Regions from separate parts of the Chryseobacterium sp. B21-037 genome, predicted to be linked through region 2. Evidence: riboswitches for the same ligand, from Rfam matches in the RefSeq annotation. Region 2 holds a riboswitch; each other region holds the start of a gene.
The links. Region 2 has a riboswitch for cobalamin ahead of MTQ00_RS09675 (acyl-CoA thioesterase). Riboswitches for the same ligand answer to the same signal wherever they lie in the genome.
Positions count from the first base shown of each region.

Region 1: it holds a riboswitch for cobalamin, as region 2 does, so the genes downstream of both, MTQ00_RS17835 (TonB-dependent receptor plug domain-containing protein) here and MTQ00_RS09675 (acyl-CoA thioesterase) in region 2, are expected to answer to the same signal.
Region 3: it holds a riboswitch for cobalamin, as region 2 does, so the genes downstream of both, metE (5-methyltetrahydropteroyltriglutamate--homocysteine S-methyltransferase) here and MTQ00_RS09675 (acyl-CoA thioesterase) in region 2, are expected to answer to the same signal.

Region 1 is NZ_JALGCB010000001.1:3,999,703-4,002,981, reverse strand. Features, by position in the region: gene MTQ00_RS17835 (TonB-dependent receptor plug domain-containing protein) at 1-1,533, opposite strand, end outside; cobalamin riboswitch at 1,646-1,830, opposite strand; gene MTQ00_RS17830 (transporter) at 1,931-2,884, opposite strand; gene MTQ00_RS17825 (cytochrome-c peroxidase) at 2,898-3,279, opposite strand, start outside.
Region 2 is NZ_JALGCB010000001.1:2,209,023-2,212,301, reverse strand. Features, by position in the region: gene MTQ00_RS09685 (FG-GAP repeat protein) at 1-252, shown strand, start outside; gene MTQ00_RS09680 (HD domain-containing protein) at 258-848, shown strand; gene MTQ00_RS09675 (acyl-CoA thioesterase) at 885-1,268, opposite strand; cobalamin riboswitch at 1,382-1,559, opposite strand; gene MTQ00_RS09670 (hypothetical protein) at 1,615-2,415, opposite strand; gene MTQ00_RS09665 (endonuclease MutS2) at 2,651-3,279, opposite strand, start outside.
Region 3 is NZ_JALGCB010000001.1:1,569,103-1,572,381, forward strand. Features, by position in the region: gene MTQ00_RS06895 (VOC family protein) at 1-182, shown strand, start outside; gene MTQ00_RS06900 (Crp/Fnr family transcriptional regulator) at 196-729, shown strand; gene MTQ00_RS06905 (Lrp/AsnC family transcriptional regulator) at 743-1,204, opposite strand; cobalamin riboswitch at 1,359-1,544, shown strand; gene metE (5-methyltetrahydropteroyltriglutamate--homocysteine S-methyltransferase) at 1,803-3,279, shown strand, end outside.

The DNA.
Region 1 (3,279 bases), 1.8 Mb from region 2:
AATGATCTTATTTTCCACTTTGTTATAATACCCGTCTGCCTTGAAGTAAATACTTTTCAGAACCTGATGGTCGTAAGTCTTCTGATAAGTAAAACCTATGTCATATTGATTGGTAAATTCAGGTTTAAGAAAAACATTCCCAATCATGGTATAGTACAGGTCATTGAAAGTCGGCATTCTAAAAATCCTTTTATAAAATGCTCTCACTGTTAAATTCTTAAAGGCCAGTGGCTGGTAACTCAAAAATACAGAGGGTGTCCATTCACTCTTATCCGGCGACTTTGAATTACGTTCAACATTCTCCCGAATAAAAGTGCCTAAAACACTTCCAAGAAATTTAAACCGGTTCCATTGGTAAGTGGTTGCAAAAGCAACCAATGAGGTATAACGTGTGGGAAATGAGAAAAGCTTAAGATCGGAATCCAGATTATTATACTGGAAATCAACATTAGCACTAACATCCCAGTTTGGTGTAATTGAGTAGATATTGGAAGATGATAAATATAATTCTCTCTGGATATATGTATTATCTGTTTTTAAAGCTGTTTCAGCTACATTTACCGTATCCATATACCGGGTATAGTCGTAGGCAAATTTAGCTTTGAGCTGAGTCTCAAATTTTGGAAATATTTTTTTCCTCAGGTGAGCCTGAACAAAATAATTTCTATCAAGTAATTTTTGTCCTTTCGGATCAAAACCATTATTCACAATTGCTGAGGGAATCCCACGATCTGAAATATATCCGTAGCCCCGGACATTCCAGTCTCCATTATTCAGATTTCCCTGCAGGCTGGTCTCAAATCTTTTGGCAGTAATATAAGAATCATATCTTGTTGCAATTGTATCATTGGCTATAGTACCATCGGGGCGTTTTTTCTGGTATTTGTATTTATATTGTCCGTCACTCTGTATAAATTCGGAGCTGAAACTTGCGGAAATTTTATCTGAAAGCTTTTGCTCCAATCGAAATGACGGGTTGAAAAGATCGATTGAGCTGTTTTTTATTCTAAGTACAAGATTCGTTTTTTTATTTCCGGAGAAATAAGGAGTCTTGGGTTGGAGATAAATTGAGCCGGAAGATCCAAAATCTTTTGCAGGCTGAAAGATATCACTTTTCTGTCCGTTGTATAATGAAATTTCTCCGATATCATCCAGCGAAAACTTTCCCAGATCGATAACCCCGTTTTGTGCGTTTCCCAATTGAATCCCATCATAGAAAACACCGACATGCTGGCTACCCATGCTTCGGATATTAACCGTTTTCAATCCGCCAATTCCACCGTAATCCTTGATCTGTACTCCCGAAAAATAGCGTAATGCATCGGCTACGGACTGGCTGTTCAACCTTTCCAGCTGTTCTCCTGAAAGAGTTTGAGCGGGAAGAATTTCTTTAAAATCTTTTTTATAAATGGTAACCGGAAGGATCCCTTTTTCCTTTATACTATCTCTTGACTGAGAAAAATAAAGCTGGTTAATTAGCACAAGGATTGTGATAATTATTTTTTTAGTTGTAAAAGTAAATTTCGGTTCCATTAGCTCATTGAGAATAATCTTGACACTAATGGATATAAGAAAGCAGCAATAACATTGTACAGCCATAGCTGCACAGAAGCATTGTTGTCCTTAGCTTTATTCCACGAAAGCATCAAACTTTAATCTTCTGGCAGGTCTTCTGACTTACTCCATTTTTGAAATCCTTCCCATTAAAAACAGTGGATATATACATCAAAAAATTTTGGTTTAGAGTTTACAGCAGCGGGTCTGTTCCGGATTTACACCGGATTCCCTTTTAAAAGCCTTTTACAGCTCACCAGATTCCGGCAAAGATAGAAAATTCTTCTTAGAAACAATATTATACTTAATAAAATGATTTTCAACAGAATAAAAACAAACATTCCGTTACATGAGTAACGGAATGTTCATTTGATTTTTATATCCCAAAGTTAATAAACACACTGAATCTGGATTTAGCTTCAATGTTTCCACCCGCTAGGTTTGAATAGGCCGGAAGCATCAGTTCACTACCCAGGCTCCATTTGCTATAAGAAAGTTCAAAACCTAATTTTCCATATAAAGCACTTCCGGCAGTATCCGGTAAGGCTTCATCAAATTGCTTATTCCTATCATATACTTCTCCCTGTAATCCGGCTTTCCCGGAAAAGATCATTTTTTTGTCCGCATGAAGCTGATAAAATCCGGTAGCTGCATAGTTCCATTGGTTTCCAAACTGATAATACTTCTTATTTTCACCTTTAACAGTATAATCCGTATTAACAATTACTGCAACTTTGTTCTTTTGGTATTTATAGTTCACAACCATCTGATAATCCCAGCTTCCTGTTCCCAATTGGAAACTCGGATTCACTCCCGTAATTCCTTTTTCATCAAATCTTCCTAACGGAACTTTTATTCCTAATCCTCCATTTAATTGGTGAGATGCATCTTTAGAATTGATCAGCTGATAAATACCCATTACATTCAGATCCCCCATTCCATTAATTCTGATGTCTCCCTGCATTGTTTTTTTTTCATGAAACTGAAAAGGGAGACTCCCGTAAACACTCAGCTTTTTCGTAATGGGAACTTTTCCCCATAACTGGATGGTATTGAAGTACTGATCCTGGGTGAGATCATTCACAAAAAGGTTTTCTTTGGCTTTATAATGCTGTGCAAAATATTTTATTCCTATAAATTGAGGATTAAGCAAAGACTCAAATCCTGATGATCCATTTCCTGCAGCACAGCCACAAGCATCACAATCATCATCAAAAAATTTGCTGGGGTTAAAACTATTTTCAGGAATATACAAACTGTCTCTTATGGGTTCTGCGTAGGCTATTTGGCATAAAAATAAACCCAATCCTATTAAAAAAATATTTTTCATGTTCGATTAAAATTTATTCTGAGAATTTTGGGTTGGTAACAAAATCTTTATCAGATAGAGTTTTCAGGAAAGCAATAATGGACTGCTTCTCCGCATAGTTCATCGTGAGTCCGATATGTCCGTTTTGTTTAAGCAGCGGATCAAGGTTAGGATCGTCCTCTACATTATCCGAGTAAAAATTAAGAACAGCATCCAGGGTATAGAATCTCCCGTCATGCATATAAGGAGCTGTATATTCCACATTCCTTAAGCTGGGCACCCGGAATTTCATCCAATCTACCTGATCCAATGTTACCCTATAACGCCCGGCATCCTTAAACTGACTATTGTAATACATCCCTGTATTGCGGAAGCTTTCATCCGTAAACAATTCTCCGCTATGGCATGAGGAACAT
Region 2 (3,279 bases):
CGCGAAAATCTGGGAATGTTTCAGACAGATCCAAAAAGGAAAAGACTCATAACATTTTCTAAATCCGGTTGTTGCTGGCATTTAACCACAGAATACAGAGTGCTGCCCGGAAAAGGACTTGATAAGGTCTTTGAACTGGAAGAAGATGCCATGAATGATGAATCTGTAAAAGTAACCCGACGCGAAAAGATTAAAAATAAATGGATCATAAAAACAAAGAGATATCCAATCAAAGAATATTATAAAGAATAGGAAACATGAAAATACAAAAGGAAATTGATTTTATTCTTGCTGTAGATGCATTAAAAAATGTACAGAGAAGGAATTATAATGCCGATGATTCAAGAAGAGAAAATACTGCTGAACACTCATGGCAGATCATTATTTTAGCACAGGTACTTTTCCCCTATGCTAAAAACAGGGCTGATATCGATCTGTTAAGGGTGATACGGATGCTTTCTATCCACGATCTGGTAGAAATAGAAGCTGGAGATACATTTTTATTTGACGAAAAAGCCATGGTGGGCAAATTTGAAAGAGAAAAATTGTCTGCCCAGAAAATTTTCGGGATTCTTGATGAACCTTTGCGTTCGGAATTCTTTAATTTGTGGCTGGAATTTGAAGAAGAACAGACCCCTGATGCTATTTTTGCCTGTGCAATAGACAGGATCATGCCGTTTATCCTGAATTCGCATACTTCAGGAAAAAGCTGGACAGAAGCTAAGGTAACAGAAAGCCAGATCAGGAATATGCTGGAAAATGCCATCAGCCGGGCTTCTGATGAAATGGGAGAAGCATTCCAGTTTTTACTTAGTAAAAGTTTAGAAACAGAAAAAGTTTTAAGATAAATAAAACGCAAGCCGAAGGCTTGCGTTTTTTTCTGATTATAGTATCTGTACAGGCTTTTTAAATTCGTCTATAGCTACGAAAGTGAAATCTCCAACAATAGCTCTTTCTCTTTCATACGAATACATCTGTTCTGTATAAATTTCTACGTTTACCTTCATACTGGTAGTCCCGACATGGGAAACTGTTCCTATCAATTCTACAATAGTTCCTGCAGGAATAGGCTTTTTAAAATCAATTTTGTCGCTGCTTACAGTTACCACTCGTTTTCTTGCAAAGCGGGTAGCGGTAATAAATGCCACTTCATCCATCAATTGCATCGCTGTACCACCAAAAAGGGTATCGTAATGATTGGTTGTGTTGGGGAAAACCGCTTTAAAGATTCTGGTTTCAGATGCTTGAATTCTTTCTTCTGTAGTCATATTTCATTATTAAATTAAAGCGGGATGAAATTATTGAAATAAACAGAATAATCTAGGAATTAGTATATTCCTGAAAACATCCATCAGATCAATAAACTTCAGGCCGCGAAAGTTTCTTGTTCAAAGAAAAGGCAGGTCTCCTGACTTGTAACATCTTTAATCCCTTCCCATGCATGGCACAGTGGATCCTACATAAAGACTTTTGTTACTTACAGTTGCGCGACAGCTCGTGATTTTCACACGATTCCCTTTTAATCTGCGTTAGGCAGAACCCATTCCTGTGATGAATAAGTGGTAAGACTTTTTCAGGTGCAAAAATAAGGATAATACAGAGAAGTAAGGTGAATTATTCCGGATTTTTAAAAATAATCTGATGAGCCACCCGGCCCTGTTTGATTGTCCAGAGTGTGGTATACCTGTTTTCACCTGATCCGTTCACCATATAAAGGAAAATATTATCATTATCAATAGCAGCTACACTGATGTTATTGAAATCCATAGTAGGCTGGAACATATTTTTGATGGCTTCTCTCACAAAGACAGAGCCACGCCCCACCTGCTGTACCCGGATCGATTTGATTTCGGTCATCCCTTCCGGAAGTTCTTTGCTTATTCCCCAGGGTTTAACTTTATCAATGGTTAATATCGTTCCATCCGTATCTTTTTCCTGTTTACGGTAGCTGGCATTAGAAGGATAAATATCGATGATTACTTTACTCCTTTGAGCGGTAGGTATTTTGGGGTTGTTATTATCTGTGAAAATGAGGGATCTTCCGTTTTTGGATTTGGAAGGTGTGTATTGAGGCAACTGATCAATAAAGGCTACACGGTCTTTATTCACCATACCTTCCTTATCAAGATTTTCATATCTCACAAAAGGCTTTTCAGTATCCTGCTTATCGGGATATTTGATCCATAGCCATTCTGTTTCTCCGGGAGCCGGTTTTACATAAAGAAAAACATCCCCTTTACGCATTCTGATTTTGTCTACAATTTTTCTGTAATTATCCTTTGCCACCCGTACATTGGCATAGCCTTCTTCTGCTTTTACAACTCCAAAAGGAATTTTTTGCTGCCCTTTTAGGAAGGCTAATGAAAATAAACTGAAGGCAGATAAATAGAATGCTTTGTTTACGGAAATCATCATGAAAAATTTTTGATACTTCAAATATATAAATTAAAAGCATTTCGGAACATAATTATAGCTTCCTAAATCTTCTTTATTTGCTAAAGAAAGTTTTACAAAAGGAATTTATTCTGTTAGGTTGGAGGAGGATAGAAATTCGGTAAGGCGAAATTTTTGGGAAGAAGGAAGAGTAAAGAGTAAAGAGTAAAGAATAAGAGAGTGCTAAAAGCACTCTCATTTATTATTAAATCAATTTTTAAATTCTTTCAAGCTCATCGGCATCAATGGTTGTTTTAAAGGTTCCATAATTGACAATCACTTTATTTCTTGAAATTTTTTCAATCGTGCCGACACTGGTACTTCCTGTAATACGCACCCGTTGTCCCACTTTCATCCAGATCTCACGATCGGTTTTGCGTTTTTCCTCTATTTTTTCGTTGGTTTCTGCGATTTTTTCAATAACCTCTTCTTTTTTCAGCTGCTGGGTGATCTTTCTTTTTACAATCTGAAGACGTTTGGTTTCATCTTTATCAGCACCTATTTTTCTGAATTTTTCCTGTTCTAAAATCTTCACGAAATCTTTTACCACATCCTTCCTGGATTTTCCCTTAACGTAGCTTTCGATAAAAGATTCGATTTTGTTCCCGAACTGAAGCTTCCGATGTTCTTCTTCATACAGCTTTTGAAAATTGAATAATTTTTGCTGAAGTTGTTCATTCAGCTTTTGAAGGTTATCCCGTTTATCTTCTACCGATTCCTTTCTTTCAGCCAGATCTGTTTTAAGCTTTTCAACTTCAAATTTTTCCTGCTGTAGCTTAACAATGGTTTTATCAAGGTTTACAATATCGTGTTCTACCTTTTTCTTTGCAGAATGGATAATGAATC
Region 3 (3,279 bases), 640 kb from region 2:
GTTCTGCAGATCTGTGCTTTATTGCCACAACAGATGTACATGATATTTTAAAAGAACTTAAAGAAAAAAACATCGAAATCATCGAGGGTATTGTTATCAGAACCGGAGCAACAGGCAAAATAAGGTCCGTCTACTTCCGGGATCCTGATCAGAACCTGATTGAAGTGAGTAATTATATTTAAAATCTTCTTGAGCATGTCCCCAGATAAAAACGCCTTGGCTAAAATCCTTAGTAATTTCGAACAGGAAGAATTACCCAACAAAACCTTGCTAACGGAAGAAGGTAAGATGGCGCGTAAATTTTACTATCTCAAAAAAGGAGTTGCCAGAGGTTGGCTTAATAATGACGGTAAGGAAATTACATTTCAATTTTTGTTTGAAGGAAACTTTATTTCGTCGTGGGAAAGTCTGTTTTATAATTCTCCAAGTATTTATAATATCGAAACGATAGAACCCTGTACTGTATATAGCACTTCTATTGAGGATTTCAGACAAATAATTGAAAATAATCCGGACAGCAAGGAACTTTATTACAGCTATCTACAGGAACGCTTACTTAAATATCAGAAGCTCTTTATTTCCCGTATAAAAGATTCTGCAGAGGAAAGATATAATGAGCTTATAAAGCAATCCCCCGAGATTTTCCGCCGGGTTCCTCAGTATTATATTGCATCTTATCTTGGTATCACTTCTGTATCATTAAGCAGGATCAGAGGAAAAAAAATCTAGTAAGAGATCTGCTCTATATAGTAACTCCATGGTTATTCTTCACTTCTGCCATTACAAAAGTACTGTGTGTGCTTCCTATCGAGTCGACGGAACCTAATTTATTAAATACAAAATCCTGGTAGTGTTTCATATCGCGTACCTGAACTTTGAGAAGGAAATCAAAATCGCCTGAAATATTATAGCATTCCGCCACTTCGTCTATCAGTGTAATTTCCTGTACAAACTCATTTCCCACAGACCTGTCGTGGATCTTTAATTTAACCTGACAGAAAACTGTAAAACCACGATTCAGTTTCTCGGCTTCCAGGACAGCCGCATAATGTTTGATATAACCCTCCTGCTCCAACCTTTTAACACGCTCAAAAACAGGAGATGGAGAAAGGTTAATTTCCTTTGCCAATTCTTTAACGGTCAATTTTGCATTTTTTTGAAGGATTCTTAACAATTGAAGGTCTTTATCGTCTAGTCTTTCCACAGGATAATATTCTTTTTTCGATTTATATTTCCAAATTTACAGAATAAATAACTTACAAATTCAATTTAAACAAAATAATATACTTAATTTTTGCATTTAAGCCAATTAAACATCTTAAATTAATACCTTTACACCCTATTTTGTTCTTTAACATACTTCATCAAACGGAAAAGGTTTTACTTAAGGTAGATTAATAGGGAATCGTGTGAAAATCACGAGCTGTCGCGCAACTGTAAGTAACACAACAGAGGTTTTTGTCCCTGAATATCCACTGCCACAAGCGGGAAGGATGACAAAAACTGTTACAAGTCAGGAGACCTGCCTGTCCCGAATTGACAATGCTTTCGCGGTCTGAAGCTTTTGGTCATACAGATGATACTTTTGAACGTATTGGATTGGGTTTTAACTCAGAATTTATTTGAGTTTAAACGTAATGTTTTTTATGAAAATTAATTTCAGGTTACCTAACAATCTACTCTTCACTGGGAAAATTACGTCTATATTGTATCTTCTCTATTGCTAAAAACTATTTCCCGATTGCGTTATGAAGCATTATAAGAACTTTTAAAACCAAAATTTAATTAAAAGTTTAAAGAAAATGCAAACACACATCCTTGGCTATCCGCGAATCGGTAGCAACAGAGAACTTAAAAAAGCCTGCGAACTATATTGGGCAGGTAAAACATCGTTACAGGAACTTTTAGAGGCAGGAAAAAAGATCAGAAAGCAAAACTGGGAACTACAACAAGAAGCCGGAATTGATCTGATTCCATCCAATGACTTTTCTTTTTATGATCAGGTATTGGACATGACATTGTCTGTTGGAGCTATTCCTTCCCGTTATCAGGATATTACACCAAATGAGCTAGATCTTTACTTTGCTATGGCCAGAGGTTATCAGAAAGAAGGGCACGATATTACAGCCATGGAAATGACAAAATGGTTTGATACCAATTATCATTATATCGTTCCAGAATTCCAAAAAGATCAGCAATTCAAATTATTCTCCCATAAAATCGTTAATGAGTTTATTGAAGCGAAGGAAGCAGGAATTCATACAAAGCCTGTTATCCTTGGATTGGTAACCTATTTATTATTAGGAAAAGAAAAAGAAGAAGGTTTTGATAAATTGGATTTAGCACAAAATCTGCTTCCGGTTTACGTTGAGATCTTAAAAGAGCTTGAAAACAACGGAGCAGAATGGATTCAGCTGGATGAGCCGTTTTTAGCACTAGACCTTGATCAGAAAGCAAAAGAAGTTTACCAGAACATTTATGCTGAAATTGCCAAACAGTTTCCGAACCTTAAATTTATTGTGACCACCTATTTTGATGGGTTAAAAGATAACCTTTCATTGGCCACTACTCTACCTGTTGATGCACTACACATTGATCTGGTAAGAGCCCCGGAACAATTGGATGAGGTCATCAATGCAATTCCTGAAACATTAATCCTCTCATTAGGAGTCGTAGACGGAAGAAATATCTGGAAAAACGATTTCAATCAGTCTCTGGTTTTCATCAAAAAAGCTATTGCAGCATTAGGTTCTGAAAGAGTTTTCATTGCACCGTCATGTTCATTACTTCATTCTCCTTTCGATCTTGACCTGGAGAAAAATGAAAATATACTATCTCCGGAGATCAAACAATGGATGGCTTTCGCCAGGCAAAAAGTTTATGAAATTGTTACCTTAAAAAAATTAGCTTCAGAAAACCCGGATTACAATACTTTACAGGAATTAGCTGAAAATAAAAAAGCTATTGAAAACCGAAAAGTTTCAACACTAATTCACAATCAGGATGTGAAAAACCGTGTTACCGTAACTACAGAAAGTGACGCACAGAGAAACAGTCCTTTTAATGTGAGAAAAGAAGCACAGCAGAACGCATTGGAGCTTCCTTTATTTCCAACAACAACAATTGGGTCCTTTCCTCAAACCAAAGAAGTAAGAAGCTGGAGAGCTCAATTCAAGAAAGGAGATCTTACCGCCCAGAAATATGATCAGCTGCTTAAAGAAGAAACACAGAGAACCATCCAATGGCAAGAGGAAATCGGAATTGATGTATTGGTACATG